Regions from separate parts of the Exiguobacterium sp. FD-YE-25-4 genome, predicted to be linked through region 3. Evidence: riboswitches for the same ligand, from Rfam matches in the RefSeq annotation. Region 3 holds a riboswitch; each other region holds the start of a gene.
What was found. Region 3 has a riboswitch for S-adenosylmethionine ahead of msrA (peptide-methionine (S)-S-oxide reductase MsrA). Riboswitches for the same ligand answer to the same signal wherever they lie in the genome.
Positions count from the first base shown of each region.

Region 1: another riboswitch for S-adenosylmethionine. It lies ahead of metK (methionine adenosyltransferase); the one in region 3 lies ahead of msrA (peptide-methionine (S)-S-oxide reductase MsrA).
Region 2: another riboswitch for S-adenosylmethionine. It lies ahead of AC13H5_RS01665 (Na+/H+ antiporter NhaC family protein); the one in region 3 lies ahead of msrA (peptide-methionine (S)-S-oxide reductase MsrA).

Region 1 is NZ_CM168041.1:1,963,484-1,973,274, forward strand. It holds gene AC13H5_RS10145 (MDR family MFS transporter) at 1-159, opposite strand, end outside; gene mnmL (tRNA modification radical SAM protein MnmL/YtqA) at 336-1,313, shown strand; gene mnmM (tRNA 5-(aminomethyl)-2-thiouridylate-methyltransferase MnmM) at 1,267-1,839, shown strand; gene AC13H5_RS10160 (alpha/beta fold hydrolase) at 1,872-2,588, opposite strand; gene AC13H5_RS10165 (GNAT family N-acetyltransferase) at 2,679-3,149, opposite strand; gene AC13H5_RS10170 (hypothetical protein) at 3,314-3,841, shown strand; gene metK (methionine adenosyltransferase) at 3,884-5,092, opposite strand; SAM riboswitch class I at 5,223-5,342, opposite strand; gene pckA (phosphoenolpyruvate carboxykinase (ATP)) at 5,657-7,228, shown strand; gene AC13H5_RS10185 (alpha/beta hydrolase family protein) at 7,262-8,020, opposite strand; gene ytkD (RNA deprotection pyrophosphohydrolase) at 8,001-8,474, opposite strand; gene AC13H5_RS10195 (glucose-6-phosphate isomerase) at 8,573-9,791, opposite strand, start outside.
Region 2 is NZ_CM168041.1:316,570-326,360, reverse strand. It holds gene AC13H5_RS01670 (GGDEF domain-containing protein) at 1-972, shown strand, start outside; SAM riboswitch class I at 1,069-1,164, shown strand; gene AC13H5_RS01665 (Na+/H+ antiporter NhaC family protein) at 1,217-2,518, shown strand; gene AC13H5_RS01660 (TVP38/TMEM64 family protein) at 2,540-3,190, opposite strand; gene trhO (oxygen-dependent tRNA uridine(34) hydroxylase TrhO) at 3,413-4,354, shown strand; gene AC13H5_RS01650 (divergent PAP2 family protein) at 4,472-4,897, shown strand; gene AC13H5_RS01645 (PucR family transcriptional regulator) at 5,000-6,223, shown strand; gene ald (alanine dehydrogenase) at 6,355-7,485, shown strand; gene murB (UDP-N-acetylmuramate dehydrogenase) at 7,575-8,495, opposite strand; gene AC13H5_RS01630 (diacylglycerol/polyprenol kinase family protein) at 8,650-9,300, opposite strand; gene AC13H5_RS01625 (DUF1836 domain-containing protein) at 9,450-9,791, shown strand, end outside.
Region 3 is NZ_CM168041.1:1,594,183-1,603,973, forward strand. It holds gene rlmN (dual-specificity RNA methyltransferase RlmN) at 1-285, opposite strand, end outside; gene AC13H5_RS08255 (amidase family protein) at 355-1,758, opposite strand; gene AC13H5_RS08260 (hypothetical protein) at 1,870-2,031, shown strand; SAM riboswitch class I at 2,076-2,176, shown strand; gene msrA (peptide-methionine (S)-S-oxide reductase MsrA) at 2,240-2,752, shown strand; gene AC13H5_RS08270 (GRP family sugar transporter) at 2,781-3,644, opposite strand; tRNA gene AC13H5_RS08275 (tRNA-Ala) at 3,778-3,850, shown strand; gene AC13H5_RS08280 (four-helix bundle copper-binding protein) at 3,965-4,297, shown strand; gene AC13H5_RS08285 (3'-5' exonuclease) at 4,364-4,930, shown strand; gene AC13H5_RS08290 (bifunctional glycosyltransferase family 2/GtrA family protein) at 4,974-6,032, opposite strand; gene AC13H5_RS08295 (sodium:calcium antiporter) at 6,135-7,124, opposite strand; gene AC13H5_RS08300 (HD domain-containing protein) at 7,339-8,187, opposite strand; gene AC13H5_RS08305 (SDR family NAD(P)-dependent oxidoreductase) at 8,299-9,003, opposite strand; gene AC13H5_RS08310 (glycerol-3-phosphate responsive antiterminator) at 9,056-9,601, opposite strand; gene AC13H5_RS08315 (GNAT family N-acetyltransferase) at 9,729-9,791, shown strand, end outside.

The DNA of each region.
Region 1 (9,791 bases), 370 kb from region 3:
CGAGTTGACGAGGAGGGCAATCCCTGCGAGCGTCATCGATTCGCCTAAATATCCATTTATATAGAGTGTGTTAAATGGCCATAAAAAAGACGCCGCCGTTGTATTGAGCGCCATCGCAATGACCAAAATCCATACCGAAATCGGCATTTTATTGTTCATACCAGTTACTCCTTTCATTCCCGTTTAACGATAAAAATTCGGCACGACGGCCGAATCAAGAATAAGTCCTTCTCCAAGCTAACGGAACGCCCCATAACTGTCAAGAAAAATTACTTATTATGAAGTAAACACGAGGAAAGCTTGTGATAGCATGAGCAAAGAAGGAGAGGATATTCATGCAACATCCATTTGGTGACGCCAGATACCACAAATTAAATGAAGCATATCGCCGTGAGTTCGGCGGGAAAGTGTTCAAGGTACCGCTCGACGGCGCTTTCACTTGTCCGAACCGGGACGGGCTCGTCTCGAAGGGCGGCTGTACGTTCTGTTCGGACGACGGCAGCGGTGATTTTGCCGGCAACGCCTGCGATCCGATCCCGGTCCAATTTGCCGAAGTGAAAGCTCGGTTGCATCGAAAGTGGAAAGAAGCCCGCTACATCGCTTACTTCCAAGCGTTCAGCAACACGTATGCCCCCGTCGCCCGGCTCCGGGAATTGTTCGAGCCTGCCCTTAAAGAGGAAGGTGTCGTCGGTCTATCGATTGCGACCCGGCCGGACTGTCTGCCGGACGACGTCGTCGACTATCTCGCCGAGTTGAATGAGCGGACGTCCCTCACGATCGAACTCGGCCTACAGACGATTCACGATGTGACAGCGAAAAAAATCAATCGTGGCCATGACTACAAGACGTTCCTCGAAGGTCTCGCCAAGCTCCGCCGACGCAATATAAACGTGGTTGTCCATATCATTAACGGTCTCCCTGGCGAGACGACAGAGATGATGCTCGACACGGCGCGAGAAGTTGCTAAAATGGACATACAAGGAATCAAGATCCATTTGCTCCACGTCTTGAAGCACACGCCACTCGCCCGTCAGTACGAAAAAGGATTGCTCGAGCTCATGGACGAGACGACTTACGTCTCCCTCGTCTGCGACCAGCTTGAGACGTTACCACCCGAGATCGTCATCCATCGGTTGACCGGTGACGGGCCACCGGATCTGTTGATCGGTCCGACGTGGAGCCGGCACAAGATGGCCGTCTTGAACGCCATCGATGCCGAACTGGTGCGTCGTGATTCCTTCCAAGGAAAAAAGAAGGATGAGAGCCATGGGATTAATGAGAGTCTTACCGTTCGCGAAGTACCTACTCCGTGAACACGTCACACCTGGTGCCGTCGCCATCGATATGACGGCCGGCAACGGGCACGATACATTGTTTTTAGCCGAACTCGTCGAGGCGACGGGACACGTCTACGCGTTTGATGTCCAAGCAGCGGCGGTCGAGGCGACACGCATTCGCATCGAGGAAGCAGCATTGACGGACCGCGTCACTGTCATCCACGACAGCCACGACACCGTCCGAGAAATTGTAGCGGACGAGACACGCCCGATCACAGCCGCCGTGTTCAACCTCGGTTATTTACCGGGAAGCGACAAGTCGGTCACGACGACGGGCAATACGACCATCGACGCCCTCGAGCAACTGCTCGACGTCATGGCCGTCGGTGGTGTCATCGTCGTCGTCATCTATCATGGCCATGATAGCGGCAAAATCGAGCGCGACGAGGTACTCGCCTACGTCGAGGCACTCGACCAAAAGCGGGCCGGCGTCCTCCGTTACGGCTTCATCAATCAAATCAATCATCCCCCGTTCATCGTGGCGATTGAAAAACGTGCATGAAAACAGGCGACTCGAGCGAGTCGCCTGTTTTGTCATTCTCGAATCAATTCATAAAACGTGATGAGCGTCTCCGCGAACTTCGTGTTCAGTCGTTCATAGCCGAAATGCGGGAAGCCTTCGAGCCGGCGGATGTACACTTGATCGCCGCCGATTTTTCGACAGACGTTGAGCGTCAGCTTCACATCGGCGAAGCGGTCGTCCGGCGCATAGAAGCAAGCGAGTGGGAGGCGCGGCAAATGTTTCTTCTCTTCTTGGTGCTCGACGATCTCTTCCTCGATTTCCCGGTATTGCCCGTAGGTGATCTCACCGAAGCGGGAGGACTCTTCGCCTGCACCCATGAACGTCATCATGCCGAGCGGCAAATCCGGACGGAAACGGTCGACCGCACTCGCGACGACTTGTTTCAATCCGCCGATTTGGCGGGACGGATGCCAATCGAACAAGGGTGAGATATACGTCAAACTGCCGAGCGGCACATCGTATTCCTGGAGCAATCGGTTCGTTAACAACGCCCCGAGACTGAAGGCGATGACGTGAATCGGCAGTTTGTACTGGCTCGCCTCGCGTAGCGTGTTCTTGATTAACAGCTTATGGTCTTCCGCCGTCAAGCCGACCGTCTGTCCGGTCACGACGAGAACTTCATATTCGTCACGTAACCGTCCTAAAAACGCCTCGCTCAAGCGTGACGTGAACTGGAGCGGATAGACGATCACGATGACCCCTTTTCGTGATTCTTCTTCGTATGTCATACTGTCACCTCATTTTATTATGTCCATGTTTTTATACTAACAAAAAACATCAGCCGAGACTGATGTTTGTCAGAAAATCCGTCTAGGGTCTTAGCTCGGGTCATAGCGCAAATGAATCAGTTCCATCGGTTGGTCGTACACTTCCTCTTGAATCCGATTCAATTCGATGAACGCCTCATGGTTCAAAAAGGCGATCGCCTGCTCGTTCGAACTCTCGACGTACAGTTCGATTGGTTGAACTTTACGTTCGCGCAGATGAGACAATAAGGCCGTTCCGAGACCTTGTCGGTGATGGGTCGGATGAAGATAGAGCCGGAGCACTTCCCACGTATCCCCGCGGTCGATCGCATGATAGAACCCGATGACGTCGCCTTCGGCTTCACCGACAATGAACAACTGCTCTTTCGCTTCCTCGCTTGAACTGATGGCGCGGACGATCTCTTCTTGCTGATAAGCCCGTTCCATTACTTTTGAACGAACCTCGTCTTGTTCACTGACCGTTGCGAGCGCAATATCGCGGATGGTGGCGGCATCTTCTGGTACGGCTTCCCTGATCTTCATAACGGCATCCCCCTTTTGGCCAATCTAGTAGTATCATTCCCCATCAGCAAAAAAATATCCTGCCCGCTCATTACTTTTTGATGTCGAAATGAAGGAAGACGTTATTTTCCATTTTGACTCGGGTATAAGAGTATCAATGCCAACTTACAAAAAGGAGTGTTACTATGGAACCGAAACTACAACATGATCCAAAACTAGAGCAAGCCAACAATCCAAATCGTCAGTTTGACCAAGCAAATGCAGGTGGCCCTAAAATCACCGTCGTGACCGGGATGCTCCTCGGCGCCCTCGTCGGCGGTCTGCTCGCCTTACTTAGCACGTCGAACCGTGAGAACACGAAACAATCGTTCTCGAGCGCGAAATCGTCGGTCGGCGGTCTCGTCGATACAGTCAAACAAGACCCAGCCGGAAAGGCCTCACAAGTCATCGACCAAGTGAAATCAGCTTCTGGAATCATCCAAGAAGTTGCCACTGACGTTCAAAACGTATACGAGAAAGTCGCTGGTGAAGTCGACACGGTCAAAGAAGACGTGAACAAAGTCGTCGGCACGGCGCAAGAAGCGAAGTCAGATCTTCAATCGATCGGCGAGAAAGTCGTCGATGCGAAAGATACGGCGCTCGGGCAAGAAACTTCATCCGACACGTCATCAAGCAATAACGAATCATCGAATGACAACAAAACACAAGCCTAACAAAAAAACGACCTTTCGCTGAGAAAGGTCGTTTTTACTGTCTTATGCGAAGCGTTTCGCGCCTTCTTCAAGCACTGCCGCTTTATCCGTTTGCTCCCATGGGAGTTCAACGTCTGTACGACCGAAGTGGCCGTAAGCTGCTGTCTGCTTGTAGATTGGACGGCGAAGGTCGAGCATCTTGATGATGCCGGCCGGACGGAGGTCGAAGTTCTCGCGAACGAGTTCGACGAGCTCAGTCTCGCTCAATTTGCCTGTGCCGAACGTGTCGACTGCGATCGATACCGGGTGGGCAACGCCGATCGCGTAAGCAAGTTGAACTTCTGCTTTGTCAGCAAGTCCCGCTGCAACGAGGTTTTTCGCTACGTAACGAGCCGCGTACGCCGCTGAACGGTCAACTTTGGTTGGATCTTTACCTGAGAACGCGCCGCCGCCGTGGCGAGCGTAACCACCGTACGTATCGACGATGATTTTACGTCCTGTAAGGCCTGCATCCCCTTGTGGTCCACCGATGACGAAACGGCCAGTCGGGTTGATGAAGTATTTTGTATCCGCGTCGATAAGTTCAGACGGGATGACCGCGTCGATGACGTGCTCTTTCAAATCAGCTTGGATTTGTTCGAGTGTGATGTCTTCGGCGTGTTGCGTCGAGATGACGATTGTGTCGATGCGAACCGGGTTGTTCGCTTCGTCGTATTCGACCGTCACTTGTGTCTTACCATCAGGACGAAGGTAAGCGAGCGTGCCGTTCTTACGAACTTCTGCCAAACGACGTGACAATTTGTGCGCGAGTGAAATCGGGAGCGGCATGAGTTCTGGTGTCTCTTTTGTTGCGTAACCGAACATGAGACCTTGGTCACCAGCGCCGATCGCATCGATTTCTTCTTCAGTCATTTGTCCTTCACGAGCTTCAAGCGCTTGGTCGACACCTTGGGCGATGTCTACCGATTGCTCATCAATCGATGTGAGGACAGCACAAGTCTCTGCATCAAAACCATATTTTGCACGTGTGTAGCCGATCTCACGAACTGTTTCACGAACAACTTTCGGGATATCCACGTAAGTTGATGTTGTGATCTCACCTGCTACGAGCACGAGACCTGTCGTGACAGATGTCTCAGCCGCAACGCGGGCGTTTGGATCTTCAGCTAAAATCGCATCCAAAATCGCATCTGAGATTTGGTCACAAATTTTATCCGGATGTCCTTCCGTGACGGACTCCGAAGTGAAAAGTCGACGGTTCAAGTTTGCCATTTCGAAAAACCTCCTATAATAAGGGTGATGTGTGGACGGTACTCGTTCCCCTTACGCGTTGCTTTGGGACGGTAATGAAAAAAACCTTTCGCCATGTTCAATGGGAAAGGTTGAATCGTTCTTCCTTACCCTCTTATCGTTCGAAGCTTGCGCTTCGCTTCAGGATAGCACCTTTTCCGAATAACAATGACAAATCGGACGGTTGCTGGGCTTCGTAGGGCCTTGTTCCCTCCACCGCTCAGAATAAGAGTATCCGTTACGAAGACCATCATATAAATGACACCCCGTTCTGTCAAGCGTATCGACTGAATTCGTAAAACTTTTCACGAACTCGCAATAGTTATGTTTGTGAAATATCAAACATTTTTTTGTCGGTTTTCGATTTTGTACTATGACCTGGTACAGAATATGTTAGAATGACAGTGTAAGAAAGCGCTTACTTTAAAGGGTAAAAAAGGCTTGTTTTTGATTAGTATGTCACATATAATAAAAACGTCATACTAATCAAACGCGGAAGTATGCGGATTTCATCCACATCTATTTAGGGGAAAGGTGGGATTCAGGATGGCGACAACGCTCCTGAAAATCGAAGAATTAATTAAAGGTGCCGACATGATGCGGAACTTAACGGTTCCAGAATTGGTGGAAGAAGCCATTCGCAACGGGGAAGGCGTACTGACGAAAGACGGGGCTTTATCGGTCAGTACAGGTAAATTCACAGGACGGTCACCGAAAGACAAATTCGTCGTGCAAGATGAAGTCAGCAATCATTTAGTAGACTGGGGTCCGGTCAACCAACCGATCGCAGAAGAGAAGTTCACGGCACTGCTCGATAAAGTGCTCACGCATCTCGAGACGAAAGACAAGCTCTATTATCTCGAGGCGTCTGCCGGGGCTGACGAGCATTATACGCTTCCAGTGCGGGCCATCACAGAATACGCGTGGCACAACTTGTTCGCGAAACAGTTGTTCTTGCGCGAATGGCCGACACAAGGTGCCTTTGATCCGTTCACGGTCATCTATGCACCGAGCTATAAGGCCGATCCGGAAGTCGACGGGACGAACTCCGAAACGTTCATTCTCGTCTCATTCGCCAAACGGACCATTCTGATCGGGGGAACAGAATACGGCGGCGAAATTAAAAAATCGATTTTTTCAGTCATGAACTTCCTGTTACCGGAACAGCATGTCTTGTCGATGCATTGCTCGGCGAACGTATCGGACGCCGGCGAGACGGCTCTCTTCTTCGGGCTATCGGGTACCGGAAAGACGACGCTATCGGCCGACACAGAACGTCATTTAATCGGGGACGACGAGCATGGTTGGTCTCCTGACGGCGTCTTCAACATTGAAGGCGGTTGCTACGCGAAGACGATCAACTTGTCGCGTGAGAACGAACCTCAAATCTACGATGCCATTCGATTTGGCTCGTTGATTGAGAACGTCGTCTTGGACGAGGAACGGGCACCAGACTACAAGAACATCTCACTCACTGAGAACACACGGGCCGCCTACCCGATTCAATTTATCGATAACGCGATGCTTCCGTCACGAGCCGGTCATCCGAACACGATCGTCTTCTTGACGGCCGACGCATACGGCGTCCTGCCTCCAATCAGCAAATTGACGAAGGAGCAGGCGATGTATCACTTCTTGTCAGGCTATACGTCGAAGCTAGCCGGCACGGAGCGCGGCGTGACGGAGCCTCAGGCGACCTTCTCGACATGTTTCGGGTCACCGTTCTTGCCGCTCGCACCTGAACGCTACGCCGACATGCTCGGCACGTTGATCGAGAAACATGACGTCGACGTCTATCTCGTCAATACCGGTTGGACCGGCGGCGCATACGGCGAAGGATCGCGGATGAAGCTCGCCTATACACGGGCGATGGTGAACGCGGCCGTCAACGGGAAATTGCGTGACGTCGAGACGACGCGCCATGACATCTTCAACGTCGAGATTCCACGCCACATCGACGGGGTGCCAGACGACGTGCTCAACCCACGGGGCACATGGAAAGACGGGGCCCGCTACGACGCCGAGGCGGCAGCGCTCGCCTGTAAGTTCCAAGACAACTTCAAACGATTCACGAAAGCGAGTGAGGCGGTCGTCGCAGCCGGCCCAATCATCGTGTAATAAAAAATGACTAGCGCCTGGTTTAGGCGCTAGTCATTTTTTTGGTGCGACGGCTAACATCCAGTCCATCGCCTCATCGGTCGTCTTCCACTTTTCCCAAAACGGGAGTTGATGAGCGAACGGGACGATCCAAAGTTCGGCCCGCTCCCCCATCCGTTCGGCCACGGCTGTCGCATGACGGAGCCGCACTTGCTCGTCGTCTGTCCCGTGAATCAATAACGTCGGGGCCTCCCAGTCCTTGTAGAGGGGTGAACGCTCCACATACGCCTCACGAGCCGCTTCCGGGTCACCCCCGATCATACGGCGGAGCATTTTCCGCATCGAGCGTTGCTCTTCGTACGTCCATTCCAAATTGGTGACACCCGCCCATGACGTCACGGACGTGAGCGGCCGCTCCGCGGCGAGCGACAACGCCATCATGCCTCCGCGCGAGAAGCCAAGGGCATGAATGAGCGTGTCCGTTCGATGGACGCGATCATAAAGAGACAAGACATCCTCTAAATCGGCCCCGCCGAAGTCTTCTTTCCCGCTCCCCCCATGGTTACCACGGTAAACAGGCGCCACGACGTGGAAGCCTTTGGCCGCGAACTGCATCAACCGGGGCAAGCGCACGTCCCCGATGCGTCCTGTTCCGCCGCGCAAATAAAACAGGACGTGCCCGTTCGGTCGCGTCGGCGTGATCGTATAGGCGACGACATCCTCACCATCGCGCGTCGCGTACCAGCCACGGTGGACCGCATAACCGGCATATGGAGGGAGGACCTCGATCCGGTCAAACCATTCGTTTTTCATGTAGCACCTTCATCGTTTCCGGGAGCACCCGGTCTTTCATCATGAAACTGTACCGGTTGTTCCGGAGCAGATTCGTTGGCAGTTCTTTCATGAGCACGGCGCCGTCGGTCTCATCGACGGCCGGATGGTCATCGAAGCGCTCGATCTCGGCAAAGTAAATATTTTTGATGACCGTGTCCCCGCGCCCGAGCACGCGGTATTGTCCGAGATAGTGCAGCGTCTTCACGACACCGCCCGTCTCTTCATACACTTCCCGAATCGCGGCATCATCCTCATGTTCGCCGGGCTCAACTTTTCCACCCGGGAACTCGAGTCCGCGTTGCTTATGCTTCGTCAGCACCCATTGATTCTCATAGCGGGCGACGACCCAGACGTGGAGCGGCGTATCCGAAAATGGATAGTGCGCGAAGCTCAACTCGACTTTATTGTGATAGTAGTCCGTGAATGTCAACATAGTCCATCCCTTTCTTTCCCCTGTCTACTCTCACTTTACCTTGTCTTCCACTAGTTTCAAACAAAAAAATAGGCCCGCCGGAGCGGACCTACTCGAAATTATTGGTTCAAGCGCTTTTCAAGCTCAGCTTTTTGTTCTTCGTAACCTGGTTTTCCAAGCAACGCGAACATGTTCGCTTTATACGCTTCGACGCCCGGTTGGTTGAACGGGTTCACCCCGAGAATGTATCCGCTCATCGCGCATGCCTTCTCGAAGAAGTAGAACAAGTAACCGAGGTGGTACGGCGTCATCTCTGGCAATTCGACAACGAGGTTCGGTACCTCTCCGTCCGTGTGGGCAAGGAGTGTTCCTTCAGCCGCTTTGTCGTTCACGAATTGGATCGTTTCGCCGGCGAGGAAGTTCAAGCCGTCGAGATCTTGCGCGTCTTCTGGCACGTTCATCGCGTGACGGACGTTCGTGACACGGATGACCGTCTCGAACAAGTCACGACGACCTTCTTGGATGTATTGTCCCATCGAGTGGAGGTCAGTTGAGAAGTCGACAGCCGCCGGGAAGATCCCTTTGTTGTCTTTTCCTTCTGATTCGCCGTAAAGCTGTTTCCACCACTCCGACACGTAGTGCAAGGCCGGTTCGTAGTTGACGAGCAACTCGATCGACTTGCCTTTCGCATACAAGGCGTTACGGACGACCGCATATTGGTACGCCTCGTTCTCAGAGAGCTCTGGTGACGAATAGGCGTTTTGTGCGTCGCGTGCACCTTCCATGAGGGCATCGATGTCGATGCCTGCCGCAGCGATCGGAAGGAGTCCGACCGGTGTGAGGACCGAGAAGCGGCCTCCGACGTCATCCGGGATGACGAACGTCTCGTAGCCTTCCGCATCCGCAAGCGTCTTCAAGGCGCCACGGGCACGGTCTGTCGTCGCATAGATGCGCTCACGAGCACCGTCTTGACCATACTTGTCTTCCATGAATTGTTTCAAGACACGGAACGCGATCGCCGGCTCTGTCGTCGTTCCCGATTTCGAGATGACGTTGACCGAGACGTCTTTGCCTTCGAGCACCTGGAGCAACTCCGTCAAATAAGTAGACGAGATGTTGTGACCTGCGAAGAAGACTTGTGGCGCGTTGCGCTCTTCTTTTGACAATACGTTGAAGAATGAATGTTGAAGCATCTCGATGGCCGCGCGTGCGCCGAGGTATGATCCACCGATCCCGACGACGACGAGGACGTCCGAGTTCTCACGGATTCGTTCCGCGGCCGCTTTGATGCGGGCAAACTCATCCGTATCGTAGTTTGTTGGGAGGTCGACCCACCCA
Region 2 (9,791 bases), 1.3 Mb from region 3:
ATTGAACAGTATGATGAGGCAAAAGAAGCCGTGTCGTTATCGCAGAGCGAGGCGCAAGCCATCGAAGTGTTTCTCAGTCAATGTGAGCGGCTCAATCACTATGACGAAGGGTTCGTCGAGTTTAAACTGTTCGACCGTACCCTGTACTTTGATTTGAAGACGCGTCAGCCGATTGACCGTCACATCGTGTTCGATTTGCTCGATCACGCTTATCCGAACGAAGCCTCGGTCGAATATGAGATGCGCTTCGAATGGGACGCACCACTGTCGAACGAATTTGACGACGACTATCATAGTTTCATCTCGGTTCGGTCCGAGGAGATCGAAGGGATTCGCACGTGGCTCGTCATGACGGGTGAACACGTCTATGGGTATCCCTCGACCATCCAACGTGAAATCGTCAAACTTCTCAAGTCGTTCAACCGGACGATCAGCCGTTGCCATGAGCGCGACCGTCTTTACACGGAAAGTCGGACCGACAGCTTGACGCTGCTCGCGAATGCACGCGCGTTTTACGAATACGGGATTCAACAAATCTCGGACGGTTCGATGTATCCGATTTCGGTCGCGATGCTCGACATCGACTTTTTCAAAAAAATCAACGATTTGCACGGACATCAAGTCGGGGACAGTGTGCTCCAAGAGTTTGGACGGCGGATTCGCCAGGCACTCCGCACCGAAGATTTTGCCGCCCGTTACGGCGGTGAAGAGTTCATCTTGCTCTTAAACCGTTGTGATGTTGAGGCCGCCGTCGAGATCGCCGAGCGCATCCGCCAACAAATCGAGAACAAACCGTTCCACGTCGACGGAATCGATATCCCCGTCACCGCTTCGATCGGTGTCGACACGATTCAGGCGTTCGGTGACAAACGCCTCGACGATACGATCCGTAACGCTGACCGGGCCCTCTACGTCGGCGGGAAGTACGCCGGACGCAACCGCGTCGCCCATTACAATTTCTTAACGACCTGACTCACCCCCACGTTCACCGCGTGGGGGTTTGCTATTGACAAGCGGATTTGAAACAGGTACGTTAGGGAACGTGTCTTATAATTAAATATCACAACTTTTTTATCAAGAGAGACTGAGGGACTGGCCCAGTGACGTCTCGGCAGCGGGTAACCTGTGCCAAATCCAGCGAGCAGTCTGCTCGAAAGATGAAAAAAGTGTTTTCTTGTAGAGAGAGCCTTTTTTCAGAAGGCTCTCTTTTTATTTTATGAATGAGGTGAATCGATTGGAACAACCGACAGCTAACAAATGGGCACTATTGCCTTTGCTCGTCTTCCTCGTCTTCTTTATCGGGGCAGGCATCTACTATAACGACTTTTATAAATTCCCGGTCCTGATCGCGGCGTTGATCGCGGTCATCGTCGCGGCGATGATGACGAAAGGCAGCGTCACTCAGACGGTCGAGCGTGTCGCCCAAGGTGCGGGGAACCCCGGCATTTTGATCATGGTCTTCATCTTCTTGCTCGCCGGAGCGTTCTCGAGTGTCGCCGAAGCAATCGGCGCAATCGACGCGACCGTCAATGCGGCGCTGACATTTTTACCGTCCTCGCTTCTACTGAGCGGTTTATTCGTCATCGCGGCTTTCATCTCGATGGCGATGGGAACGTCGACGGGCACGATTGCCGCCCTCGCCCCGATCGCGCTCGGTATCCACGAAGAAAGTGGCGTCAATATCGCCATCGCGGCGGCTGCCGTCGTCGGTGGTGCCATGTTCGGGGACAACTTGTCGTTCATCTCGGACACGACAATCGCTGCCGTCCGGACCCAGCGTACCAATATGCGTGACAAATTCCGAACCAACTTTTGGATTGTCCTCCCGGCCGCCCTTATCACAATCGTCCTCTTATCGGTGTTATCGAGTGGAGAATCGACTGTCGATGCAGCCGCGTTCGAATGGTATAAACTCATTCCATACCTCGCCGTCATCGCTCTCGCCTTGACCGGGTTGAACGTCATTCTCGTTTTGCTTGGCGGGATTGCCTTGACCGGCATCATCGGTTTGATCGATGGGAGTTTGGCTGTCACTTCATACGTCACGGCTATGGCAGACGGGATGATGGGTATGGCCGAGATTTCGCTCTTGACGCTCCTCATGGGCGGACTCGTCGGACTCATCTCGCATAACGGCGGGCTCACTTACTTGCGTGACGCGCTCACGTCGCGGATTCAAAAACGTGCCGGTGCCGAATGGAGCATCGCCGGGCTCGTCAGCGCGACGAACGTTGCGACGGCGAACAACACGATCTCGATTCTCGTGGCCGGTCCGCTCGCCGCCAATATCGCCGACACGTATGACATCGAGCGAAAGAAATCAGCGAGTGTGCTCGACATCTTCTCGTGTGGCGTCCAAGGCCTGTTGCCTTATGGGGCACAGCTGCTCATCGCCGCCGAATTGACGAATACGGCGTCACCAGCGCTCGTCCCGTATATGTTCTATCCATTCCTGCTCTTCATTTGCGGAGGGCTGGCCATCGTCTTTAACTTCCCGCGTTTCAAAAAGCGCGCCTGACCAAAACGACCCTTTGAAGCACTAGCTTCGAAGGGTCGTTTGACGTTTCGTTTCACGTTCACGTTGAAGTTGTTCGTTGCGTTTTTTGAAGGCGCGCCGCTTGAGCAATTCCTCGAGGCCACGGCTGATCGCCCAAAGAACAAACAGTAACAGTCCAAGCATCGATAAGCGGAACGGACTTTGAATAAACTCTTCCCACTGGTCACCAATGACCGAAAAAATCAAGACGACAAGCAGTTTCCCGAACCCCGCCGCCATGATGAATGTCCGAAGCGGCATTTGAATGAGGGCAAGTAAGTATGTGATCAAACTGACCGGGATGAACGGGAGCGAATATAAAAACCCAAGCGAGATCGGGCTCATATGGTTGATGCGTTCCAGCCAATATACCCCTTGTTTATGTTTTTCGAGCCACCGTGTCATCGGTTTACGGAATACGTAACGGACGGCTGTAAAGACAAGAATCGTCCCTAGTAAACTACCGACCCAAGACAATAACGTCCCGAGCAAGAACCCATACGTGGCCGCGTTCGCCGAAATGATGAGGACGAGCGGAAGAAATGGAAAGATCGCCTCAAGGAACGGCGCCCCTAGTCCTGCCCATGGGCCTCCCGGAAGCTCTTGCAGCCATTCAATCAGTTGGATAATCCATTGTTGGAGTGATGTGAGCATATCAGTTTCCACCTTCGACTTTCATTAATACCTTTTACCCGATTTCGCTCAGGAAGACGCATCCCCCTGCACGCCAGTAAAAAAAATAAAAAGTATTTGCGAAATTTCGCTGTGATATCTATCATATAATATGGACTTGTGGTTGCAGGCAAGTCCGCTCGTCGAACGACACAACCCAACGTTCGTTTTCCTGCAAAAAACTGAACACAGGGGAGTAATAACATGGAAACAAAACCAATGCGGGTCTTGCTGTACTATAAGTACGTCAACATCGAAGACCCAGAAACGCTCACACAAGAGCACCTCAAGTATTGTAAGGACCTTGGCATCAAAGGACGGATCTTGATTTCTTCCGAAGGAATCAACGGAACGTGCTCTGGGACTTGGGAACAGACCGAGCAATACATGAACGACTTGAAAGCGAACCCGCTTTTCAGCGATATCGAGTTCAAAATCGATGAAGTCGAAGAGCATGCGTTCAAAAAAATCTTTGTCCGTCATAAGAAAGAGCTTGTGACGTGGCGCTTTGATGGTGAGTTCGACGTTCCTAAACAGCACGGTGCGTACCTCGAACCGGCAGAATGGAAAGAGATGATGAATCGCGACGATGTCGTCATCCTCGATGTTCGTAACAACTACGAGTACGATCTTGGTCACTTTAAAAATGCGATCAAAATCGACGTAGAGGCTTCTCGTTACATGCCAGATTGGCTCGAAGAGAACAAGGACCTCTACGAAGGGAAAACCTTACTCACGTACTGTACCGGAGGCGTCCGTTGCGAGAAATTTACCGCATATATGCGTGACCAAGGTCACGACAACATTTTCCACCTAAAAGGCGGCGTCGCCATGTACGGCAAAGACGACGCCACGAAAGGCGAAAATTGGGAAGGCGAGCTCTACGTCTTTGACGAGCGCATCAACGTCCCAGTCAACACGGTCAATCCGTCGGTTGTTTCCGAGTGCATGCACTGTGGGACGAAGACGGTCCGTTACGTTAATTGTGCCAACCCGGTGTGTAATGCTCAACACTTCTGTTGTGAAGAGTGTGAACCGAAACAAATGCGTTCATGCTCGAAAGAGTGCCAGGAGCATCCACGTAACCGCTATATCATCGAGAATATCGCGGACAAACTTCAGGAGACTGAAGGCGTCGTCGGGTAACAAAAATCGACCGAGAAGCACTTCGAGCCTATGCTCGAGGTGCTTTTTTTGACAAAAACTTTACGTCTAGTGCCTGAAAGAATCGGGTATAGTGTAGATACCATTGTCAGACAGGAAGTGAATCGATTGCTCTTTAACGAACCTTTACTCGCCGCCTTGCTCGCGTGGTTCATCGCCCAAGCGGCCAAGCTCGTAACCGAACTCATTAAAACACGAGATTTTGAACTTGAAATCATGTTTGCCTCAGGTGGGATGCCAAGTTCCCACTCCTCGACCGTCGTCGCATTGACGACCGTGATCGGGCGTATCGAAGGGCTCGACTCCAGCATGTTCGCGCTCGCCCTGATTTTCGCGACGATCGTCATGTACGACGCGACCGGTGTCCGGCAAGCGGTCGGGTTCCAAGCCCGTTTGTTGAACGACTATTTCAAAGGCATCAAACATGAGACACCGATTTTAAATGAGTTGGTCGGTCACACCCCGTTCCAAGTCATCGTCGGTGCCCTGCTCGGTCTCGTCATCGGATTGTTTTTCCCGATTTAAGCTGAATTTTAGAGGCATGTCGCCCCTTCTTCTCAAAACACTTCCATCTTTTTGTGAACTTTCACAACAGAGACGGTATAGTGAGAGAGAGGAGGAATCGACATGCCTTTTTTGCAGAAATCTTATGAATCGCTCGATACACTCGCCGAAGCAATCGGACAAGCGATTCGGGCCCCAATCACGATTGAAAATCGCCACCACCAGTTGCTCGCCTACAGCACCCACCCCGACTCGACCGACCCGGCCCGCATCGCGACCATCATCGGCCGTCGTGTGCCGGAAGCGGTCATCGAGGACTTATGGGAAAGTGGAATCCTGCAAGAAGTGATCGACCGAGACGAACCGGTCGTCATCCCAGCCCGGGTGGCTGTCGGTTTAGGCGAACGTGCCGCTGTCGTTATCAAACAACAGGACGATGTGCTCGGTTATATTTGGAGCCTGGCCCGAACGACCCCGTTCTCGGAACAAGAGCTCACTGTGTTAAAAGAAGGCGCGAGCATCGCTAAAAAATTGCTCATGACCATCGCCATGCATGAGCGGCGCATCGATGCCGAGCTCGAGCGTTTCTTTTTAGAGGTGTTGGCCAGCCCCAATTTGTCGCCCGCTCATCGCGATCGTTTGAACGAACTCGCCCCGATTGCTGTCGCCAGCCGACTCACCATCATCGAGTGCGGCCAACCGATCACCCCACAGCTGGCGGAGCGATTGTTTTATGTTCTCGCGACCCAACAAGCGATCGAGGTCGTGTTGCACGCCATCGATGGTCAACAGCTACTCGTCTGGCATTATATGAAATCGGAGTTAGCCGAGGAAGAGACGGCACTTTTGCAGTGGGCCAATCGCTTCGAGACACAGCTCCGAGAGAAATTCACGGAAGTCGATCCACGTTTAGGCGTCAGCCGTCGTTTCTTTGAGAGCGACATGCTGTATGCCGCGATGGAAGAAGCACGACAGGTCACCTCGCTTCGTCGGAAGTTCCCCTATGAGCTTGCCGCGACGCACACGTTCGAACAAATCGGGATTTATCAGCTCGTCCCAGATCTCGCTCGCCGAATCGGGCTTCGGCTCGAAACGCATCCGACCATCGAGCGTTTGCAGGCATATGATGTCGCCCATCATACCGAGCTCGTCACGACGCTCGAGTGGTATTTCTATTTTGATGGGAACGTCAAACGCGTCGCCGCCCATCTTCACATCCATCCGAACACCGTGCTCTATCGGATTCGCCGCATCGAGGACCTGACGAATATTACGCAAGTCTCATTGCCCGAACGAGCCGCTGTTTACCTCGCCATCAAGGCAGGCCAATACCGACAAGATGATTGATGCCCGCTTTGTGATTTTTCACAAAGTGGGCATTGTCATTTTTAGAATCCATGCTAAAGACAGCGTTTTCGGATGGGTCTATACTAGAGGTGTGAACAAATTGTGTCAGTAGAGAGAAAGGGGAACTTTACATGAAAATCGGGGTATTGAAAGAAATCAAAAACAATGAAAACCGCGTCGCCTTGACGCCGATGGGTGCAGCCGTATTAACTGAGCTTGGACACGAGGTTCTCGTCGAGACGGAAGCCGGTGTCGGGAGCGGCTTCACGAACATGGAGTATGTCGATGCAGGGGCGACAATCGTCGACACAGCCGCAGACGTTTGGGGAAACGTCGAATTAGCGTTGAAAGTAAAAGAACCGCAACCGTCTGAATATCGTTATTTCCGTCCGGACTTGACGCTCTTCACCTACTTGCACTTGGCAGCCGAACCAGATCTCACGAAAGCACTCGTCGATTCAGGCGTGACGGCGATCGCTTACGAGACGGTTGAAATCGACCGCACGTTGCCGCTCCTCACACCGATGAGCGAAGTGGCTGGACGGATGGCCGCTCAAATCGGGGCCCAAATCCTTGAAAAACCGCACGGTGGAAAAGGGATTCTCTTGTCAGGCTTGCCTGGCGTACCACGTGCGAACGTCACCGTCATCGGGGGAGGTGTCGTCGGGATGAACGCAGCCCGCATCGCCATCGGCCTCGGTGCCAACGTCACAATCATGGACATCAGTCCAGCCCGTCTTCGCCAAATCGACGACCAATTCGGCAACACGATCAATACGCTCATCTCAAACAGCTACAATATCGCCAAACAAGTGGCTGACAGTGACCTCGTCATCGGTGCCGTCCTCATCCCAGGCGCGAAAGCACCGAAACTCGTCACAAAAGAAATGGTGCAACAGATGTCACCGGGGTCGGTCATCGTCGACGTCGCCATCGACCAAGGCGGGATTTGCGAGACGATCGACCATATTACGACGCATGACGCACCGACGTATGAGCGCTACGGCGTCCAACACTATGCCGTCGCCAACATGCCAGGTGCTGTCCCACGGACGTCGACGCTCGGTTTGACGAACGCGACGATGCCGTATATCGTCGAGTGCGCTCAAAAAGGGATTTTCCCGGCGCTTCGTGAAAACGCGGCGTTACTCAAAGGCTTGAACGTCATCGACGGGACAGTCACGTATGAGGCTGTCGCGCGTGACCTCGGCTACACGTTCGTGGCGCCTGCTGAAGCGGTCACAAAACAATTACAAGCGTAAGGACCAAACCGACAGAACTATTCTGTCGGTTTTTATGTCGTCACATCATCAAAAAACGCTCGAACCGGTTGGTTCGAGCGTTTTCGTGCTTATGCGTTTTCGACGGCGATATCCTCACCAATGATTTTGACTTCTGGTTCAAGCTCAATCTCGAACTTCGCCTTCACCGTCGCTTGGACGTGACGGATGAGCGAGATATATTCAGTCGCCGTCGCTTCATCGATATTGACGATGAATCCGGCGTGCTTGAGCGAGACCTCCGCCCCGCCAATCCGCTTCCCTTGCAGGCCGCAGTCTTGAATCAATTTACCGGCAAAGTAACCAGGCGGTCGTTTAAAGACGCTACCACACGATGGGTATTCAAGCGGTTGTTTCGACTCGCGCTTGTGCGTCAAGTCATCCATCACTTCTTTGATTGCCTCATAGCCGAGCGGCTCGAGTTCGAACGTCGCTTCGAGGACAATCAGCCCGTCTTTAGAAACTCGGCTCGTCCGATAATCGAGGTCGAGCTCTTCTTTCGTGAGCGTCATGAGTTCGCCTTCTGGTGACAAGACGACCGCGCTCGCGATGACGTCTTTCGTCTCTCCACCGTAGGCGCCTGCGTTCATGTAGACCGCGCCACCGACCGTCCCCGGGATGCCACAGGCGAATTCTAAGCCTGATAGTTCCTCGGTGAGCGCTTGGCGTGACACATCGATGATGGCCGCGCCGGCTTGGGCGATCAATTGATTCCCATCGCGACGAATCGTTTTCAACTCGTTCAAGTTCAAGACGATTCCGCGAAGGCCGCCGTCACGGACAATCAAGTTTGATCCAAACCCGAGAATCATGAACGGGACGCTCTCGCGATGAGCAAGTTCAAGCACGGCTTGTACTTCCTCGTACGTGTGCGGGGCCACGAAATAATCGGCCTTCCCGCCTAATTTTGTATACGTGTGTGCCGACAGTGGTTCGTCTTGGTTGACGCGATCGGCCGGAATGATAGTAAGTAGTTGGTCTAAAAAGCTCATGCGTTGCCTCAATCCTTTACGTTCTATTTTAAGCATGCCTCGGTTTGTCAAGAGAGAGGCAAACACGTCACTGAATGATTTCAGTACGAAACACAGTATACAAATCTTTGACAGGGGTGACAAGCAACGTTTTCTTTACAATGAAGCAATTAGTTTATAGCAATAATGATGTAGCTACTGCCACCACGATAGGAATTGTGAAATTATCCCAGTCCCGATACGAAATCGCTTCTGTCAACGTAGCGATAATGGAAATGATGAATCCATATGTTACCACTTGCCAAAGTGGAACATCATCCCACAAAAACAATAAAAAGAGGACAGCGTACGAACTGAGGAACATGGCCATGCTCCCTTGAAACGAGCGTTTCTGTCCGTATAAGTCGTACGTCACTGTACCATATTTACGTCCAATCAGAGCGGCCAACCCATCTCCCCACGCCAAAACGAGCGATCCGGCCAAAAAAGCGAGCGGCTCCGATTCGAAGAAAAAGTACAGGATGACGAGCAAGGCGATCGGATAATAGACGGTACCGAGTGATTTGCGCTCCGTCTGGTGGACCGGTGACGGACTCTTATAAAGAAGCAATGCGTTCGCAAACGTGAAGAAGACGAGCGGGACGGCTGCGACGTACCAAGTCTCCATTAACCAGACTGCAAGCAGCGACCAATGGCCGACCGCGATATGTACACTCTTTCGAATTGTCTCATCCGTCCAGCCGAGGCGTTTGCCAATCTGTTCAAGACCGACGAGAAACACCAGGACAATGACGATGGACAGGATGGAACTGACCCATTCATTCATCGTTGGACCACCTTTATCTACATTTTTTTATACGTTTCCATTATACCTTAATCAGGCGATAGCCTAGCTTCCTTTTCAAACATTTGGTAGAATGAGGTCAAATGACTGTATAGCCAACGGACGTAGGTGGCTATAGAAAGGATGCCTGTATGCGCGACGCAATTTCGATTCAAACTTTGGCTGATTGCCTTCATTATATGCGGGTTGGCGACGTAGACCGGGCCATCTCTCTCTTCCCAGAGGACGTGCGTGAGCATTTCCCGAAAGAACTTCGCAAAATTCATTTGTTTCATATTGAAAAGAACGGATTGTCGATCAATCAAATCGTTGCTTTGGCGAACACGTTGACGGGGGAACACTTATCCGCCACCACGATCCAAAACTGGACGAAACGAGAGGTCCGGAAAATCATCGGAGTGCCCCGGGTCGGTAAAAAGTACTCGCTCCAACAAGCGGCCATCATTTATTTACTCGATGATTTGAAGCACTTG
Region 3 (9,791 bases):
TCGCATGAGCACAGTCTCGATATAGTGCCCGTCGTGTAGTTTAAGTAAAAATTTGACCGTCCCGTCGCCCGCCTCTTGTTTGACGAACAGGTCTTGCGTCGAGATGACGTATTCGGCGGCGATCGCCTCACGCACCTCGGCCCGTACCGAGATGTCCTCGATTTGTTTCACTCGGTCGATGTAGAGCGAGTCCCAAATTTGTCTCGCATGGAAGGCGCTGTATCCCCAAGAGACACACGCTTCTGTCAGCTGATCGAACGTCAGCCCGTATATAGATGGTTTCATTGCTATCTGTCCTTTCTTCAATCCGCATACGTACCATTGTAGCGGACGTGGACGACGGGTGCAACGTTCTTATAACGGTGGAACGGGACGCGAAATATGCCGCTCGAACGCATACGCCAGACGGATCAAGTCACGTTCGGCATAACTCGTCCCGGTGAACGACAGGCCGAACGGCGCCCCGCTCGCTTTCAAGCGATATGGGATCGTGATGGTCGGATGCCCGGCTTTTGCCGCCATGTCATAGTTCAAATCGTGAGGCAAGACGAGCGCGTGCAACTGCTGTTCGTTTAATAGGCGGTCGAGTCCGTCCGTCTTGGCGTCACGCACGTCATCGAGCCGGCGCGTCAAATAGGCCGCCTCGATGAGACGTCCCGACAATCTTTCCGCTTTCTCGAACGTCTTTTGTCCGTGCGGGATCGTCTCAGGATGTCTGTTGTTCCAGTCCATCAAATCCGACAACGTCTCGTACGGGAGCGTCGTCGTGGCCAGGTACGCCTCGATCCCGAGTTTGAACTCGTGGTACAAAATATCGCCTTGGTCGAGTGTATCATGGGCGGGCAGTTCGACTTCGACAAGGTCGATGCCGCTCTGTTTCAACAGCTCGGTCGTCTCACCGTATAATGCTTGTTCTTCTGCTGATAAATCAGCTTTGACGATCCCGACACGCATCCCGACCGCTTGGCGCTCGTCGAGGCACGTCCGATACGGCGGGCCGGCCGGGAGGTTGAGTGTCGCCGGGTCCGCCGGGTCTTCCCCTACCATCGCCTCAAGTGCCCTTACCGCGTCTTCGAGCGTTCGTGCCATCGGTCCCGCCGTGTCTTGCGACCGCGAAATCGGGATGATGCCACTCCGACTGATGAGGCCGACGGTCGGTTTGATGCCGACGATGCCATTGTGCACGCTCGGATGGATGATGGAGCCGCTCGTCTCGCTACCGACAGCGAGCAGTGTCAGGTTCGCTGCGACCGCAGAGGCCGAACCTGAGCTCGAACCTCCGACATCGAGCTTATCCCCATATGGATTGAGCGTCTGCCCACCGACACCGCTCCAGCCGTTCGGCATGCCCTCGGTCAAAAAGTTGGCCCATTCGGACAAGTTCGCTTTCCCGAGGATGATGGCCCCGCTCGCTCGCAGGTTTTGGACGAGATGGGCGTCCCGGCCTGCGAAGTGATGTTCGAGGGCGACGGCCCCGGCCGTCGTCTTCATGAGTCCGGCTGTCTCGACATTGTCTTTGATCAAGACAGGGATGCCGAGTAGCGGCAAGCGTAACCCGCGACGAAACGCCCGGTCAGCCGACTCGGCCTCGAACAACGCGTCCGGGTTCACTTGAATGACCGCCTTCAGTTTGTCGTTGAACTGGGCGATCCGGGTCAAATAGTAGGCCGTCACGTCACGTGCCGTAAACGTTCCTTCTTTATATCCGCGATGGGCAGATTCGATATCGAGTTCCATAAAATCAAATGTGTCAGTCATATTGATTCCTCCTTTGGTCACTCGATGGTATTCGCTATCGACATTTGATTTCCTGTTTTCGTTCGCCAACGAATGTGTAACTTGGTACACTGAAAGAAAAGGGAGGTTACTATGAACCGTTCGTACGTACTCGTCTTATTGTCCGTCTTTGCCTTGTTCTTCTTACAGTTATATGCCGGGGACGCCCCGTATACGCTACCGCTCTCCATCGTGCTCGTCATCCTGATCCTCGGTGCCACCTTGCTCCAACTACGGCGCAAGCCAAACCGTTGACGCCGCTTCAAATCTGATGGTATGATGCTGTCACCAACTACATATCGATATCTTGAGTGAACGAGAGACCTGGCTCTATGACTTCACAGCAACCTGCTACGGCAAGGTGCTACTACCAGCAAGGCGATTGCCTTGGCCGATATGACAGAGCGCTCATGTCGATGACATGGGCGCTTTTTTTGGGAATGAAGATGAGGGGGACAAGATAATGGAGAAAGCAACATTCGCAGGCGGCTGCTTTTGGTGCATGGTGACGCCGTTCGAGGAACAACCCGGCATCGAGTCGATCGTATCAGGTTATACGGGAGGTCACGTCGACGATCCGACGTATGAACAAGTGAAGACAGGGACGACCGGACACTATGAGGTCGTCGAGATCACGTTCGACCCGACGCTGTTCGCTTATGAGCGACTGCTCGAACTGTATTGGATTCAGACCGATCCGACCGATGACGGCGGTCAATTCCAAGACCGAGGCAGTCAATATGCGCCGGCCATCTTCTATCATACGGAAGAACAACGTGTGAAAGCAGAGCAGAGTCGCGACGCGCTCGCGGCGAGCGGACGTTTCCAACAGCCGATCGTCACGAAGATTTTACCGGCCGACACGTTCTATCCGGCCGAGGAGTACCATCAAGACTTCCATAAAAAAAATCCGGCCCACTATAAAGAGGACCGGAAAAAATCTGGGCGTGACGCATTCATCGAACAAGCCTGGTAAGCGAAAGACGGGTCGTCTGACCCGTCTTTTAGCTTTTAGCGATTCCGAGCATGAATCCGGCCACGACGATGAGGCCGATACCCATAAAGACGAAGACACGTTCTTTCGTCGTCTTCTCTTCTTTTAATAGATAGATCCCGCCGAGCGTCGCCACGACGACGTTCAATTGCGACAAGGCGAATGACGTCGCGATTCCGACTTCACCGCTCGACACGAACAGCCCGAAGTTCCCGATCCCCCAGGCGATCCCGGCCAAGATGTTTTTGAACGTCTTCGGATCGAACTTCTTCACATCTTTCTCACGCAGGCTGAACAACAGCGCCGCGACGAACATCCCGACCGACTGTGGCAAGATCGCCGTGATCCCGTCGACCTCGAAATAGTTCGTCAGGACGGCGTACGTCACGTAACCGATACTCGACACGAGCAGAACGAGCAAGCCTTTCTTCAAGGCGCCGCTGCTGTCGCCGTCTTTGTTCTGCTGATACGACGTCAACGCAGCCCCAATCACGATGAGAACGAGCGCCGAAAATCCGAGCCATAGTTCGGTCGTCGTTTTCCAGTCTCCGAGGACGATGACACCGAACAACGATGTACCGAGAAGCTGCATGCCGGTGCTGATCGGCATCGCCTTCGAGACACTTAAAATTTGAAACGATTGGAACTGTAAATATTGTCCGAGTGCCCAAAACGCGCCGGAGATGAATCCGGTCACGATTGCGAGCGTCGTGAACCCGGGATTGAACACGAGTGCGATAATGACCGCCATCACCATCGCCCCGATTGTCGTCCCGATCAACTGTTGAATCGGCTTCCCGCCGACCTTTGAGACGATGAGCGGGATGCTCCCCCACATCAAGGCAGGTAAGAGTGCGAGTAAAATCATTTCCATACATGACACCTGCTTTCGTAATATAACATCATTTGTGATTTTCCCACGTTCAGTGCTGATTAAACTTTGTTCAAAAAAATTAAAAATAGCCATTGCCAAATGTTTTACTAGGATGATATAATAATTTTCGAACGGGGCATTAGCTCAGCTGGGAGAGCGCCACGCTGGCAGCGTGGAGGTCAGCGGTTCGAGCCCGCTATGCTCCATTATTGAAGTCACCACTCATTCGAGGGGTGACTTTTTTGCGTCGCCGCTCGGTTTAACTCATCCGCTAGCGGGTAATGATTGTAAGACATCATTATTCTAAAGGGGGACTTATCATGGACCGAGCCTCTGTCGAAGAGACCATTTTAGCCGTCATCGACTGTATGCGGGCAAGCAATCATTGTTTCTCAAAATGCTTACAAGAAGAAGACTTGTTGATGGTCGCCGAGTGTATCCGGCTGACGAAAGAATGTTCGGAAGTGTGTGCACTCGCCTTGAACGCGCTCGAGACCGATTCGGCTTTCACCAAACCGATTGGTGCACTCTGCGCCCAGGTGTGTGACACGTGCGCCGTCGAATGTGGCCGCCACTTGCACGACCATTGCCAACGCTGTGCCGAAGCATGTCTCCGCTGTGCCGAAGCATGCCGCAACCTCGTGGCCGCATAATCGCTTTTTAGTCTAACGATATGTTAGACTTTTTTTATACTTGTTTTTACGAGAAAGGGATCAATTATGCCACATTCAATTCTTGCCATCGACGTCGAGACGGCGAACCGCGATAGTCGCAGCATCTGCTCTGTCGGCTGGAGCCTGCTCGTCGACGGTGAAATCATCGAAACGAACCAACTGCTCGTCAATCCGGAGGAAGACTTCGATGCCGGCAATATCCGGGTCCACGGCATCCGGCCAAGCGATGTCTGGGACGCCCCAGCGTTACCCGAGGTGCTCGAACAGCTCTATCCGACGCTGCGGGATGTCGATCTCGTCATGGCACACAACGCTTCGTTCGATATGGGCGCGTTCAAGAAAGCGATCGCCAAATACGATTTATATACGTTTCCGACGATCGAGTACGGCTGTACCGTCAAGTTGTCGAGAAAACTGTATCCAGGTCTGCCGAATCACAAGCTGAACACGATGGCGGAATATTTGAACGTCCCGTTCATCCACCACGATGCGGCTGAAGATGCTCGCGTCTGTGCCCTGCTCATGCGCGACATGATGCAGAAGACCGGGATCCATGATCCGCGTGAACTGCACCGGTACACATCGGTCAAGCTCGGAAAACTCGCTTATTGAACGATATGCATGCCAGACAGGCCAAGACACACGTCTTGGCCTGTTAGCGTTTAAAGATCCATTTTTTCTGGACATAATAACTGACGACGAACAAGAAGCTGTCGACGAACACTTTGATCCACACCTCACCGTCGCGGATGACATAGAACAGCGCATAGACGAGACCGGCCGACAGCGCCATCTGCAATCCGACGAGACCGAAGTATTTCGGCATCGCCCGCTTCGCCTTCGAATGGAACACAATTTTCCGATTGACGAAATAATTGAACAGCGATGACAGGATACGGGCCACGACCGTCGCAATCAAGACGTGCGTCGTCTCGAACCACGGATTCAACAAATAGACGAACAAGGCATAGAACCCGATGTCTAACAGAAATGATGCGACCGATGATAATGAATAGGCCAAAAACATGCGATAGATAAGAATCGAGTCGATCACCGGCCGGAAATGGGACGAGGCGTTTTCTGCCACATAGACGGTTTGAATTGGTGTCTGATGAATCGGAACTTGCAATCGTTTCGTGAACGTCAACATGTTCATCTCGAACTCATAACGGTTCCCCGGCACATCAAGCAATTGTTCTGCATACCGCAGCGGAATCGCCCGGAGGCCGGTTTGGGTGTCCTTCAGACGAAGACCGCTGCCGAGCAACATGACGCCGCGCGTCATCTGATTTCCGAATCGGCTCCGGAACGGGATATCGGACCCTGAAAAGTCGCGGCAGCCCATAATCAAATGATGAGGCCAACGTATGCCTTCTTCATACAGCTTCAAGACGTCGGCCGGCAGATGTTGCCCATCCGCATCGACCGTGATGACCCCGTTCGTTCTAGGGAAATGCTGAACGACATGTCGAATCCCGGTTTTCAACGCCGCACCCTTCCCTTGATTCCGGGTATGCTCGAGCACCGTGACCCATTTTCCGACCTCGTCAAAAATCGGACGGGACGTCTCGGCACTCCCATCGTTCACGACGAACAGATGGACGAACCCTTCTTCTTTCAACTCCCGGACCAGTGTGACGAGCGCTTGATCGGGATTATATGCTGGGATTAATATGACGTAATCATCAAGACGTTCCACGGAATGCATTTGCATCGCCACCCCTCCTTCCCTCCTTCTATACCCAAGTGAGTGAAAAGTGATTCCTCGAACCGCCTCAAACAAAAAACACGATGTCCGAGGACACCGTGTGGTCGATCAACCGATGAAGATGAAGTAAGACGACGCGAAATAGACGAGGACGACGAGAACGGACGGCAAGACGTAGCGGAACTTCGACGTGACATCTTTTCGAAGGACACTGTACATGACCAAGACCGACAAGATCGTGATCCCGATCGCCGTCACCAAGTGTGACGTGGACACATCCGCCAAAATCGAACCGCCTCGGTAGAAGACATCCGACATCGCGATGATGAGCATATTGAAGATGTTACTCCCCAAAATCGAACCGAACGCCAAGTTGACGTTACCAAGCTTCAAGGCGACGAAGACGGCGACCGCTTCTGGGAGCGACGTCGAGGCCGCGATCAAGAAACTGCCGACAAAGCTCGAACCGAGTCCGGTCACGACGGCGATTTGGTCACCTAACACTGAAAGCGCCGTTCCGGCCGCCATGATGACGAGTGCGGCGATGATGAAGCCGATGACCGCGCGCTTGATCGGAATTGAGTCGGTGACGCTGACACCGACTTCTTGCTCGACTTCCCGTTCTGTCGTAGGTTCTTTTGGACGTTGTCCGATATAGTAAATCCCAACCGCGTACAACCCTGCAATCAATAAGGCATCGATCCCGATCCCGAGAATCGTGAAGTCGATGCGGATGACGAGTGCGAGCATCGTCACGAGCGTCAACATCAAACCGAGACTCGCCGTGTAGAGGTGATCCCGACTTGCTTCGTTAAATAGACGCTTCTGACGATAATACAAGTCAAACATCGCCAAGATAAAGATGTTGAACAAGTTCGAGCCGAGCATGTTCCCGATGGCGATGTCCGGGTTATTGATCATGACGGCCGATACGCTCGTCGTCACTTCCGGAAGCGATGTCGCTCCGGCAAGCAACACGGTCCCGACGAGCATGCCGCTCATCGTCGACTTCTCGCTGATGACGTCGGCATACGTCGATAATTTGATGGCAGCATACACGGTGAGTGCTGCGGCCAAGATGAAGTAAATAAATACCATTTTCTGTGTCTCCCCTTTTTCAAAAAATCAAAAAAGACCTTTTTATGGACGCCGAAGAAGCATCCATAAAAAGGTCTCGCGGACTTGGATCAGAAGCTCGATGGACCGAGTGCGTTGCACCGTAGTGACGATCCATCGACCACATTCGTGGTCGCTACTCCCCTTCTTATGTTCACGATGAATATATCACGTTTAAGGTCACTTGACAATCATTTCACTCAAGCCACGCGACGATCTCGTCCGACTGCAATGCCATTCGATACGATAATTCATCGATCGCTTGGAGTGCCGGGAGCGACAAGCGTTCCCACAGTCCAGCTTCTTTCAATTGAGCCGACAAGGCGTCGAGCTCGAGTTGATTGACCTCGGTCCCGTGACGATACCCTTCGCGCATCGTCTCGTTCAGCTCGAAAGCGGTCTGACAAAGCGTCGTCGTCTCTTGAAGCCACTCTTCTTCACGGAACCCATGTCTGATGACACCGAACAACTTCTCTAACTTCTCGGTCCGCCCTTCTTCGACTCCGTAAAACAACAAGTTCATTTCCGTCTCGAACGCTTCGATGAGCGTCGTCGTCTGCGCGAACGGCTTCAACGCATGGAGCAGTTCATGATAATACCAGGACTGGTCGCGGAGCGGCCGATTGAAACGGTCCCATACTTGTTTGCCGGCAGACTCGACGTCGAGACGAATCGAACGCAGATTATGTAGCTTGTCCGCGGCCAAGAGTGCGACTTCATCATACTGCATCGTCCGCACATGCTGAATCGTCATCCGTTTGCGTTCTTCCCACGACTGGTGTTTCCCCGGCTCGGACACAGCCTTGACTAGACGTGTCACTTCATGTCCAAATCGTTCACTCAGTTCATCAGGTGTCGTCAACGTATCTTCGAGCAAGTCGTGGAGCAGACCCGCCACGACGACCGGGACGGGTTGCCGATCTTCGACGAGCAACATGGAGACCGCCACAGGATGGGTCAAGTAAGGAATATTCGTTCCTTTTCGAAACTGTCCGTCGTGACGGACGGCCGCGAAACGGAGTGCCTCCTCGATGATTTGATGCACGACGCTTCCTCCTTCGCTAGTTTCAATGTACTCCCCATCCTATACCCGTCACTAGGCCTTTACACGCATATCGGTTGTTGAAAGATAGGGTAATGGTCCCAGTTTCTTGATTCAAGCTTCGTAAATCATCTTTTTCGTCATGCCCCCGTCAACGATCAAATTTTGCCCGTTGACGAAATCGTTTTTCTCGTCAATCAAATAAGAGACGGCACGGACGATATCCTCCGGCGTCCCGACACGTCCTGACGGATGCTGCGCGTGATCGATATCACGAAGGGCTTCATCCGAGGTATGGATCCATCCGGGACTGACCGCATTCACCGTGATTGGTCGTTCAGCCAAAGAGACCGCCATCGACTGAGTCAACGAAACGATCCCGCCTTTTGAGGCGCCGTATGCTTCCCAATCAGCCTCATTCTGAAGCGCGCGGGTCGAGGCCACGTTGATGATGCGGCCGAAATCAGCCCCTTCGTTCAACGTCAAGAAAGCTTTCGAGCAAGCGAACGTCCCGACGAGGTTAACATCGATCACGCGTTTGAACGTCTCGACGTCGAGTTCGGTCATCGGTTTGACGAGTGAGGATACGCCACCGTTATTGATAAGCACATGGGCGGTGCCGACTTCTTGATGAATTACTTTGAATACGCTGTTCACATCCTCATGATCCCCCAAATCCATCTGATGGAACGTCACTCCTTCAAGTTGTGGGTCTTGCCCGATATCGAGTCCGACAACACGATATGTCGTGCTAAAATGGCGGGCCAGTTCCCGCCCGATTCCTTGGCTGACACCGGTTATAATCATCGTCTGTTTCATTGTCATCCCTCCTGAACAGTAGAATACCCTGATTGCATGAAAATGAGTCCTATCAGTTCGACCAAAGTGTTTGGTCAGACGTCGTCACGACGGTCGCACCTGCCTCAAGGGCGGCCTCGATTTCTTCAGACGACGAGATCAAGCCGCCGGCGAAGACTGGAATGTTTGTCGCTGCTTTCACGCACCGGATATATTTCGGGACGAGACCTGGTAATACCTCAATATAATCCGGTTGAGTGCGGTTGATGAGGCGATAACTCTTCTCGAGCGAACTCGAATCGATTAAAAACAGACGCTGCACCGTTTTAACTTGCTTTTGTTTCGCTTTTAAAATGACACTGCCTTTCGTCGAGATGATTCCATACGGTCGAAACGTCTGACACACATATTCGGTCGCATATTCATCCGCCTTCAGACCTTGAATCAAATCGAGATGGACGAACACTTGCTTGTCATGGGCCGCTAGTAACTGAAACACGGCATCAAGCCGGGCCACATGTACTTCAAGCAAGACGCCAACTTTGAATGGCCCTCTCACAAATGTCTCGAGGTCTTTCATGTCTCGGAGAGCAGGCAAAATCGTTTGACCTTCAATCATTCCCACACAACCTTTCTCCATTCCAGTTTCTCTCATTATCTGTACAACGTCATCCGGAAATCAAGGTTTACCGATTCAATATAGCGGGAAAATAATTTTAACTTATGCGCAGAGAGGGAGTAGTGACATGGTGAATGAAGTAGATGTACGGATTGAGACACCGACACCGGAGGAGCATCAACGCCTTCGC